One region of the Nisaea sediminum genome, then DNA from elsewhere that is predicted to be linked to it. Evidence: riboswitches for the same ligand, from Rfam matches in the RefSeq annotation. Region 1 holds a riboswitch; each other region holds the start of a gene.
The links. A riboswitch is a leader RNA that binds a small molecule or an ion and turns the genes downstream of it on or off. The one in region 1 is predicted to bind cobalamin.
Positions count from the first base shown of each region.

Region 2: it holds a riboswitch for cobalamin, as region 1 does, so the genes downstream of both, cobW (cobalamin biosynthesis protein CobW) here and IG122_RS02380 (CbtB domain-containing protein) in region 1, are expected to answer to the same signal.
Region 3: it holds a riboswitch for cobalamin, as region 1 does, so the genes downstream of both, IG122_RS05115 (hypothetical protein) here and IG122_RS02380 (CbtB domain-containing protein) in region 1, are expected to answer to the same signal.

Region 1 covers NZ_JACZCQ010000001.1:505,085-508,352, forward strand. The annotation lists gene IG122_RS02370 (DUF1636 family protein) at 102-503, opposite strand; gene IG122_RS02375 (CbtA family protein) at 500-1,252, opposite strand; gene IG122_RS02380 (CbtB domain-containing protein) at 1,262-1,441, opposite strand; cobalamin riboswitch at 1,517-1,736, opposite strand; gene IG122_RS02385 (sarcosine oxidase subunit gamma) at 1,773-2,372, opposite strand; gene IG122_RS02390 (sarcosine oxidase subunit alpha family protein) at 2,365-3,268, opposite strand, start outside.
Region 2 covers NZ_JACZCQ010000014.1:13,882-17,149, reverse strand. The annotation lists gene IG122_RS22060 (class I SAM-dependent methyltransferase) at 27-617, shown strand; gene IG122_RS22055 (hypothetical protein) at 671-1,063, opposite strand; cobalamin riboswitch at 1,191-1,402, shown strand; gene cobW (cobalamin biosynthesis protein CobW) at 1,492-2,520, shown strand; gene cobN (cobaltochelatase subunit CobN) at 2,551-3,268, shown strand, end outside.
Region 3 covers NZ_JACZCQ010000003.1:32,223-35,490, forward strand. The annotation lists gene IG122_RS05105 (carbohydrate ABC transporter permease) at 1-243, shown strand, start outside; gene IG122_RS05110 (FAD-binding oxidoreductase) at 244-1,680, opposite strand; gene IG122_RS05115 (hypothetical protein) at 1,743-2,000, opposite strand; cobalamin riboswitch at 2,034-2,230, opposite strand; gene IG122_RS05120 (YaiI/YqxD family protein) at 2,267-2,704, opposite strand; gene IG122_RS05125 (CoA transferase) at 2,808-3,268, shown strand, end outside.

The sequences.
Region 1 (3,268 bases):
CGGGTCCCCAACAAATGTCCACTGAGGCTAGCGGTAGCCGGGCCGGCTGATCCAGAGGCAAATTGGGCCAGAGGCAAATTGGGAACGTCGAAATTTCCGTGTCAGGCGGGATCGGGCGGGGGAAGCAGCCTGCAGATCACGCCGCGCCGGAAGACCGGGGGCCGCTCCTTCAGCGGTGGAACGCCATGCGGAGAGGCGGCAACGGCTCTTGCCGCCGCGATAATTTCCTCGACCTGGGTTTCCGGATCGGCATCGCCGATCACATAGCTCCAGAGCCCGGGTCCGCGCAGCGCCAAGGTGACCGGCCGGTCGCACACCGCCATGCATTCCACGGGACGCAGGGCGATCCCGGGTTCGCGGGCGCAGGCGTCCTGGAGCCTTTCAAGCAGCAGCTGCCCATTGCGCTTCGATCCATCGGCGGCGCGGCAGGAGGTGCAGACATCGATTGTGACGGGATGGGGAGGGCGGTTCTCGCCGCCCTCCGTCGCGATATGCTCGCTCACGCGTCTGCGGTGGCGGAAGATGCCCCGGCCCGCTCCCAGACGAAGCCGGCAACGCAGCCGGTCAGAGCCCAGGTGACGGCGTGCACCACCAGGGACGCCGAGGCGAAATGCCCCGACAGTTCCGAGGGGACGTTGCTCGTGTAGCCGTCCGCGTGGGGAGCCCCGATCACGTGCGGGAGCGCGATCAGCGCAAGACCGGCGACGATCGCGAGCAGGCTGGAGACGCGGAGCGCGAGGAACAGGCCCGCCGCGGTGGCGATCGCGGTTCCGATCCACCAGATCTGCCGGTCCTCCAGAACCGCCGCCGCGGAGCCCGGAAGTTCGGGGCTGAGACCCAGGGCCGGCGCAAGGCCGGTCGCGGCGAACGCCGCAGCCCCCCAGGCGAGGCCTGTCCGGGTGGTGATCTTCGCGTTGGTCAGGACCATCACGGCGAGCAGGATCAGGGCGAAACCGAATGTGGTTCCGACCGTCGCCAGCGCCGTCGAGAGGCTGCGCTCGATCCCGTCCTCGGGCGCCCAGGCGTTTTCGTTGCCGTGATCCTCGCCGGCATGGGCGAGATGGACGAACGAATCGCTCTGGATTTCCGACGCATGCGCGACCAGGAAACGTCCCGCGCTTGCGATCTCACCCGACTCGTATTTTTCCGCTTCGAGGATCAAGGGGGTGGTGGTGACTTCCTGCAGGCCGGCTACAAGCGCGCCCGCAAGAAATCCGGCCGCGAGTGCGGCCTTCACAAATCTCGTCAGCATGGTGAGGTCCTAGTGGCAGGGAAATGCCATGCTGTGACGGGTGTCGTGGGCCGCGTTGTGGACCGTATCCGACGACGCGAATCCGGTCAGGAAGACGATCCCGAGTCCGCCGAGAAGGGCGAAGGTGGCGATCAGTTTCTTCGAGCTGCCGATGGAAATCGCGGCGGTCTGCTGAGTGGTTGTCGTCATGTGTCCCTCCGACAAGAGCCTGTCCGGGGCGGGCACTCCTGCCATTCCCGGATGTTGCTGTTTCAGACGCCCGGTCATCCGGACGCCACGTCGGCAGGTCTCCTGGCTCGCGGGTCACTGCTTCGTCCTGCCTTCCCAGTCCCCGGTGGGACCAGTGGCTCACTCCGGACGTCGCTCGCCGCTCACAGTTGCGGGGGCAGCCACGGATTTGGTCCCTGATGGGTACGCCGCACCGTGTTCCCTTTTAATCCTCAGCCGATCTTTCAGCATCGGAGCCAACATCAGATCAGAATATCGTCCCCTTCGCGCATGAACAAGCGATGATCCGGTCTCAGGCGATCCTGCAGCCGAATTCAAGGGCGCCGTCGCGCAACATCTCGAACAGATGCGCCGCATAGGAACGGTGAACATAGATGTCGTAGACCGGCTCCGCGCTGCGGCAATCGATCAAAACGGACGCGTGGAACAGACTGGTCATCCGGCTCGTACCCGGCTGGAAAGCATCGGGGTGAAGGTCGATTCCGCAGCCCTTGGCGAGCAATGTCCGCGCATCGCGGCCGGAGAGACGGAGACAGACTCGGGCGTGTGAGAGCCCGGTCACCGCCGCGCTTTCGGGCAGGGCGGCACGGAGATGGGCCGCGAGGTCCCGACTTTCCGGTTCGCTGACGATCCAGCGCCCGGTGCCGGTTCCGAGGATGCGCGGGCGGCCTGATCCGGTCGCTTCATTGGGCACGCTCGACGGCGCGACGCCGAGTGCCTCGCCAGCCGCAGCGATCGGATCGTCGGAGCCTGCCTCGATCTGAACAACGGAAAGAGGTCCGCGTTCCGCGATGAGGATGCCGGGACCGTTGAACGGGGCGGCGCCGAAATCGCCGGGTATGAGCAGGCCGGCAAGGGCGGAGCGGCGAAGAGGGGATGCAGGATCAGCCATGGAGGCGCGTTCCTTCCTCGTCATAGACCACGGGCGAGGTCACCCGGCACTCGACGGCTTCGTTGCGGAGCGGAAAGACCGCCCAGACGGTCTCCCCGATGCGCTCCCGTCCGTTCTTCAGCATGCCGAGCGAGATCGGCCGGCCGAGATTGGGGCTGAGGTAGGCCGTCGAACTGACATGGCCGAGCTTGGGCACCGGTGGCGGCGTCTTCGGATCGGCCACCAGTACGGATCCGGCGCGGATCTTGGTCTTGCCGTCGAGAGGTGTCAGGCCGACGAGTGTCGGGCGCGACGGGTCTGCCATCAGTTCCCGCGCCGCCATCGCATCGCCGACGAAGCGCTTCTTCGTGCTCATCATGCCGCCGAAGCCGAGGTCGGCGGCGGTGTGGCGACCGTCCACCTCGCTGACCGTCACGTGCCCTTTTTCGATGCGCAGGATACCCAGCGCCTCCATCCCGTAGGGCAGCAGGCCGTGGTCCGCACCGGCCTCGATGCAGCGTTCCCAGGCGGCCGTACCGTAGTCGGCTGGAACCGCGATCTCGTAGGCCAGCTCGCCGGAGAAGCTGATGCGGAAGATGCGTGCCGGAATGCCGCCGAGGCTCGCCTCGCGGACCCCCATGAACGGGAAGCCGTCGTTGGAGAAGTCCATGTCGGGGAAGAGTTCCAAGAGGATCGCGCGGCTGTTCGGCCCAGCGATCGCCATCGCTGCCCACTCGTCGGTGACAGAGGCGACCTTCACGTCAAGATCCGGCCAGTGCACCTGGAGCAGCACTTCCAGATGCTGCATCACCGGTCCCGCCTCCGCGGTGGTGGTGGTCATGTAGTAATGGTTCTCGCCGATGCGCGAGGTGGTGCCGTCGTCGAGTGCGATACCGTCCTCGCGCAGCATCACGCCG
Region 2 (3,268 bases), on a different contig from region 1:
GCCGATTTCATGAAGGATCCGGATCCTTGAATCACCTCGACCAGAAAGACGGACTGCATCTTGGCTGCGGAAGCCAAATTCTCGATGATATGATCAACTTGGACATCGTTGCCGGCGACGGGGTTGATCTCGCGTTTGACTTGGATGCGGTGGCCTCCAACCCGCTGCCATTCGCGGATAACCGTTTCTCGAAATTTCTGATGCATCACACCCTCGAGCACTTGCAGAAACCGCTCGACGTCATGCAGGAGCTCTATCGGGTCGCCAAACCGGGGGCCGTGTTTCAGATCGCCATCCCGCACGGGTTTCATGAGGACGCATGGGTCGATCCGACGCACACACGGCCGTACTTCCCGAAAACGTTTCAGTATTTCGGGCAGCCGAAATACTACGGCATGGACTACGGCTATACCGGCGACTGGGACTTGACACGGTGCGAGCTCCGCATCGAGCGGCACGTTGTGCAAGGGAAAACGAAGAACGAAGTCATGATGATGGTCAGAACGTGCAACAGCATCGTGAAGGAGCTTTATGTGGAGCTCACCGCGATCAAGCCCGCGAGACCGAGAGAACGCTCCCTGCTGAAGCCCCCCGCTGAAACACTGGTGATTATCTGAAGATTTCCGGGCGGCCCGGCACTTCAGGGCCCGCCCCTGTCCTCTGACGATGTTCAGACGGAAATATTGACCAGCGAGCCGCGTTCGAGCTGCTCGGCGAGTGCGACGCGTTCCGCCGATTCCGCATCGAACAGGGCCTGACGCCTCTGATCAGCCGTATCGGAAGCGGCATCCACGGCGCTTCTCGCGTCGCGCAGGTCGGCCTCGCGCTGGGCGACGACCCGCTCGGCCGCCTGAAGCGCGGACTGCGCCTGCGAGACAGCCGCACTCTGCTGACTGGAACTGCCGATTACGGAACTGGCCGCGACGGCGGGACTTTCGGCGGCGGATACGGGCTGCGGGGTGGTGGTCGTCGGGGAGCCCCCGGAAGCCGCCGGTTGCGCCGCTCCGACAAGGTTGAGCGCACTCAGTTGCTGGGATACCGAAGTCGTTGATGCAATCGCCATCTGGTGACTTTCGATTCTCGTCCGTTCAGGTCCAATCGACTCATTTTTTCGCAGGCAATGTAACCGATATTGTCCTCCGGAGTCGATTCCGGCTCCGACGGTCCTTGACTCGAAAGCCGCCCCATCAGACAAGAGTCCCGCAGACGGTTCCCCTCGGGGATCAAAAGGGAACGTGGAGGTCCGGTCAATCTGGCCGGTCCAAGCCGCGGCTGCCCCCGCAACTGTAGCCGGCGAGCGCTTCGACCGGAGGCCACTGGAGGCAGGGAACTGCCGCCGGGAAGGCGGATGGAGCGCGAAGACCCGGCGAGCCAGGAGACCTGCCGTCAGCATCGTCGCCCGCTTCGGTCCGGGGTGTGTCCGGGGCACGGTCTTCCGTTCGGTGACGAGACGTGACATCACCGGCCTTTGGAAGGCCCGAGGAGGCAGACATGAGTGAGAAGATCCCCGCCACCGTCATCACCGGATTTCTCGGTGCCGGCAAGACCAGCATGATCCGGCACCTGGTGGAGAACAATGGCGGCCGCCGCTTCGCCTTCATCATCAACGAATTCGGCGATCTCGGCGTCGACCGCGAGCTGCTGACCGGCTGCGGCATCGAGGGCTGCAGCGACGAGGACGTGATCGAGCTCGCCAACGGCTGCATCTGCTGCACGGTCGCGGACGATTTCCTGCCGACCATCGAGGCGATCCTCGCCCGCCCGGACAAGCCCGACCACATCATCATCGAGACCTCCGGCCTCGCCCTGCCGAAGCCGCTGGTCAAGGCCTTCGCCTGGCCGGAAGTGCGCACCCGCACCACCGTCGACGGTGTCATCGCGGTGATCGACGCCGCCGCCGTCTCCGAGGGCCGTTTCGCCGACGATCACGACGCGGTGCAGGGCCAGCGCGAGGCCGACGAGTCGCTCGACCATGAGAGTCCGCTGGAGGAGCTGTTCGAGGAACAGCTGCAGTGCGCCGACATGGTGGTGCTGAACAAGACCGACCTGCTCGACGAGACCAGTCTCTCGAAAGTGCGGGAGACCGTCCTTCCCTATCTCCGGGGCGGCGTGAAGACCGTCGCCAGCGCACACGGCCAGCTCGGCGCGGAAATCCTGCTCGGCCTCGGCGCCGCGGCGGAGGACGATCTCGACAGCCGGCCCTCGCACCATGACGACGGCCACGAGCACGACCATGACGATTTCGACAGCTTCGTGCTGCCGCTCGCGTCCGTCGAGGACGTCGAGGCGCTGGAGGAGCGCATCGTCGCCGCCGTGCGCGACCACGACATCCTCCGCGTGAAGGGCTTCCTTGACATCCCGGGCAAGCCGATGCGCCAGGTGATCCAAGGTGTCGGCCCGCGCATCCAGCGCTATTTCGACCGCGACTGGAAGGGCGGGGAGACGCGGGAATCCCGCCTCGTCGTGATCGGCCATCACGGGCTCGACCGCGCCGCCATCGCCGCCGCCATCGCCGGGTAACAGACCCGGCCTCTCCTCAGCGGAGGCCCCATGCATCTTCTGGCGGCAACACCCGGCACGGTCACCGACGGCAGCGAGGCGGTCGATCTCGGCCAGACGCCGGGCGACATCCTGATCCTGAGCGCGGCGGACACCGAACTCTCCTGCCTCGCCCAGGGCTATGCGCAGGTGACGGCCGGCCATGACGGCCCGTTCCCGAGCCTGCGTCTCGCCAATCTCATGCAACTCGGCCACAACCTCTCCGTCGATCTCTATGTCGAGGAGATGGTTGCGCACGCCAAACTCGTCGTCGCGCGGGTGATCGGCGGCACCGGCTACTGGCCCTACGGCGTCGAGCAGCTCTCGGCCTTCTGCCGCCGCAAGAAGATCCCGCTCGCCTTCCTGCCCGGAGACGACCAGCCGGACCCGGACCTGAGCGGGCACGGCACGCTCGATACCGCCGCCTGCCAGCGGCTCTGGCGCTACCTGATCGAGGGCGGGATCGGCAACGCGGCGGAGGCCGTCCGCTATGCCGCGAGCCTGATCGGAACGGAAACCGACTGGCGCGAGCCTGCACCGCTGCCGAAGGCGGGATACTACCTCGCGGGCCGCAACCATCCGTCGCTGGAGGAAGTGCTCGCCGCCTCCGCGCCGGACGCGATCCCGGCGCCGATCGCCTTCTACCGGGCGCTGGTGCAAGCGGGGAACACGGCGCCCGTCGACGCGCTCGTCGAGGCGATGCGCGCGGAGGGCCTCGCGCCGGTGCCGC
Region 3 (3,268 bases), on a different contig from region 1:
GCCTACGGCCTGGTCTCGGTCAGCCACCACTGGAACAATTTCCTCTGGCCGCTGATCGTCACCAACTCGGTCGAGACAAGGCCGGTGACGGTCGGACTCAGCGTCTTCTCCTCGACCGACCAGGGGATCGACTGGGCGATCATCACCGCGGCGACGCTGATGACCTCCGGCCCGCTGCTGATCGCCTTCCTCCTGTTCCAGAGGCAGTTCGTCCAGAGCTTCATGCGGGCCGGGATCAAGTGATCAGGGAATGACCTTCCCCGGATTCATCATGTTCTTCGGGTCGAGTGCCTGCTTGACCGCCTTCATCAGGGCGATCTTCGAGGGCGAGCCATACTTGATCAGATAGGGAAGCTTCTCGGATCCGATGCCATGTTCAGCAGAGAAACTGCCGCCAAGCGCAAGCGCGGTCTCGTACATCCGCGCGGTCAGCTCGGGTTTCTTCTCTTCCCACTCGGCATCGCCGACGGAAGCAGGCTTGCGTGCGGTGTAATGAATATTGCCGTCGCCCATATGCCCAAAGCAGTTGAAGAGCAGGCCCGGCACGCATTCACTCATCGCCGCCTGCGACTGCTCAAGATAATCGGCGACGCGGGAGACCGGGACCGAGACGTCGCCGGCGATGCGGGGCGTGCCCTCGCGCTTGCCCGCCTCGGCCTGCTCCTCGCGAATGCGCCAGAGCTCGCGGCGCTGGCTTTCGCTCTCGGCGATCACCCCGTCGGTCACCCAGCCCTGCTCCATCGCTTGGCTGAAGATCGCCTCCAGCTTGCCCCGAAGATCGTCGAGCGGCGACGGCGTGCCCATCTCGATCAGCACGTACCAGGGCGATGGCTCTGTGAGCGGGTCGGCAATGCCGTCGATATACTTGATCGCCATGTCGAAAGAGGCGCGCGGCATGATCTCGAAGGCGAGGATGGTGTCCCCCGAGAGCTCGCGCGCCGAGCCCAGAAGCTTCTGCGCCTCGCGCGGGGACGGCACGGAGAGCATCGCTGTCTCGCGCACCCGGGGCAGCGGCATCAGGCGGAAGGCGGCGGCGGTGACGATGCCGAGCGTGCCTTCGGCGCCGATGAAGAGCTGCTTCATGTCGTAGCCGGTATTGTTCTTGCGCAGCGTCTCCAGCCCGTCGAAGACGGAGCCGTCCGCCAGCACCGCCTCGATGCCGAGGATCTGCTCGCGGGTATTGCCGTATTTGATCGTGTTGTTGCCGCCGGCATTGGTCGAGAGCGTGCCGCCAACCGTGCTCGAGCCTTCGGAGGCGAGCGAGAGCGGGAAGAGCCGCCCGGCCTCGGCCGCGACCGCCTGCATGTTCTGGATCACGCAGCCGGCCTCGGCGACCATGGCGTAATTGTCCGGGTCGAGAGTGCGCACTGCCGTCAGCCGGTCGGTCGAAACGACGATGGTCGGCCGCTTCTCGGTCGGCACGGAACCGATGGCGAGGCCTGTATTGCCACCCTGCGGCACGATGCAGATCCCGGCCTTGACCGCCGCCTTCACGATCGCCGCCGTCTCCTCCGTCGAGGACGGTCGGGCCACGCCGAGCGCCTCGCCCTCCGGCGCGCCGCGCCAGTCGGTCCGGTATTTCAGCGTGTCGCTCGGATCCTCGAGCCAGCCTTTCGGGCCAAGCACGGACCGGATCTCGGCAAGCGCCGCGTCGATGGACTGGGGTGTCTGATCGTTCACCCGCTCTCTCCCATTGAGAAAAATTCAGCCGGGAGGCTAGCAGCGAACGGACGGGGCGCCAATCAGACCGGCAATCGGTTTATGGAACTTCTCTCTGTCACTTCCAGCCGCTGTGCGGCGCCGAAGAGCACACCGATGCGCCGCGCCGCCTCCTGCATGCCGCCGGCGAAATCCTCCCGCGAGGTCTCCGCCCGCACCATGGAGAGGGACCGGGAAAGCGTCCGGTCGTCTTCCGCGACGCTCAGAAGCGTCAGGATCAGGGTTGCGAGATCGCGGTCGGCTGCATCGTCGGCCGGAATTTGGGTGGATAGTCGGGTCATCTAAACCTCCTCCGGTGCACCCCGCCCGGGTAAAAATGGGACACAGCGTTGGCAGGTTTCCTGACTCCCGGCTCCTCGATCCAAACCGCCTTCCCAGCCTTGATGAGGCCAGTGGCATTCCCGGTCGGATCTTGCCGGCTACAGTTGCGGGGGCAGTCCCGGATTTGCCGCTTGGGAGGCGCACCGGATTCCCTTTCGTCCCGAAGGACACCAACAATGCGAGGCTCGTTTTTCGGCGCGCTTCTGTCAAGCGCTGCGATGCAGCATCAGGCCCGCAGCATCCGCTCGAGCTCGCGGATGAAGGATTCCCGGTCCCTTTTCGAGAAGGCCGGGCCGCCGCCTGAGACCTCGCCCATGGCCCGGAGGTCCGACATCAGATCGCGCATCGCCATCGCCATGCCGATTCCCGCTTCGGTGAATTCCCGCCCGCCATGGCCGAGCGCCTTGGCGCCCGCTTCGATGGCGCGCCTGGCGAGCGGAATATCGCCGGTAACGACGATGTCGCCCGGCTGCACCCGCTCGGCGATCCAGTCGTCCGCCGCGTCGAACTTGTCCGAGACCAGGATGTTCTTCACGTTCGCCCGGTCGCCTGTACGGAAACCCCGGTTGCTGACGATGTAGAAAGTCGCTTCCGTGCGGTCGGCAATCGCCAGGATCTCGTTCTTCACCGGACAGGCGTCGGCATCGACATATACAGACTTCATTTCGGACAGACTTCTTTCCGGTTTGGGCCTCTTTGGCGCCGCCCCAACCGTGCTAGGGTCGGCGCCAATTGCATTCCTGACGAAACAGACCCAAGAAACACGGATGTACAAGCTCCTTCAAGATCTGACGGTGGTCGAGGGCGCCTCCTTCATCGCCGCCCCCTCCTGCACCCTCAACATGCTGCAGATGGGCGCCACCGTGATCCGCTTTGACGCGATCGGCGGCGGGCTCGATTACCGGCGCTGGCCGAAGGCACCGAACGGCGCGAGCCTTTATTGGGAGGGACTGAACAAGGGCAAGAAATCCGTCGCGCTCGATCTCCGCAATCCGGAGGGCCGGGAGCTGGCGCTGCGCCTTGCGACGGCGCCGGGCGAAGGCCGGGGCCTCTTCGTCACCAACTACCCGGTTTCGGGATTCCTCTCCCACGAGGCACTGAAGGCGCGGCGCGAGGATATCATCAGCCTCCGGGTCATGGGCTGGGCCGACGGGACCCAGGGCGTCGACTATACCGCCAATGCCGGCGCCGGCTTCCCGCTGATGACCGGCGAGCCCGGCCTGCCGGG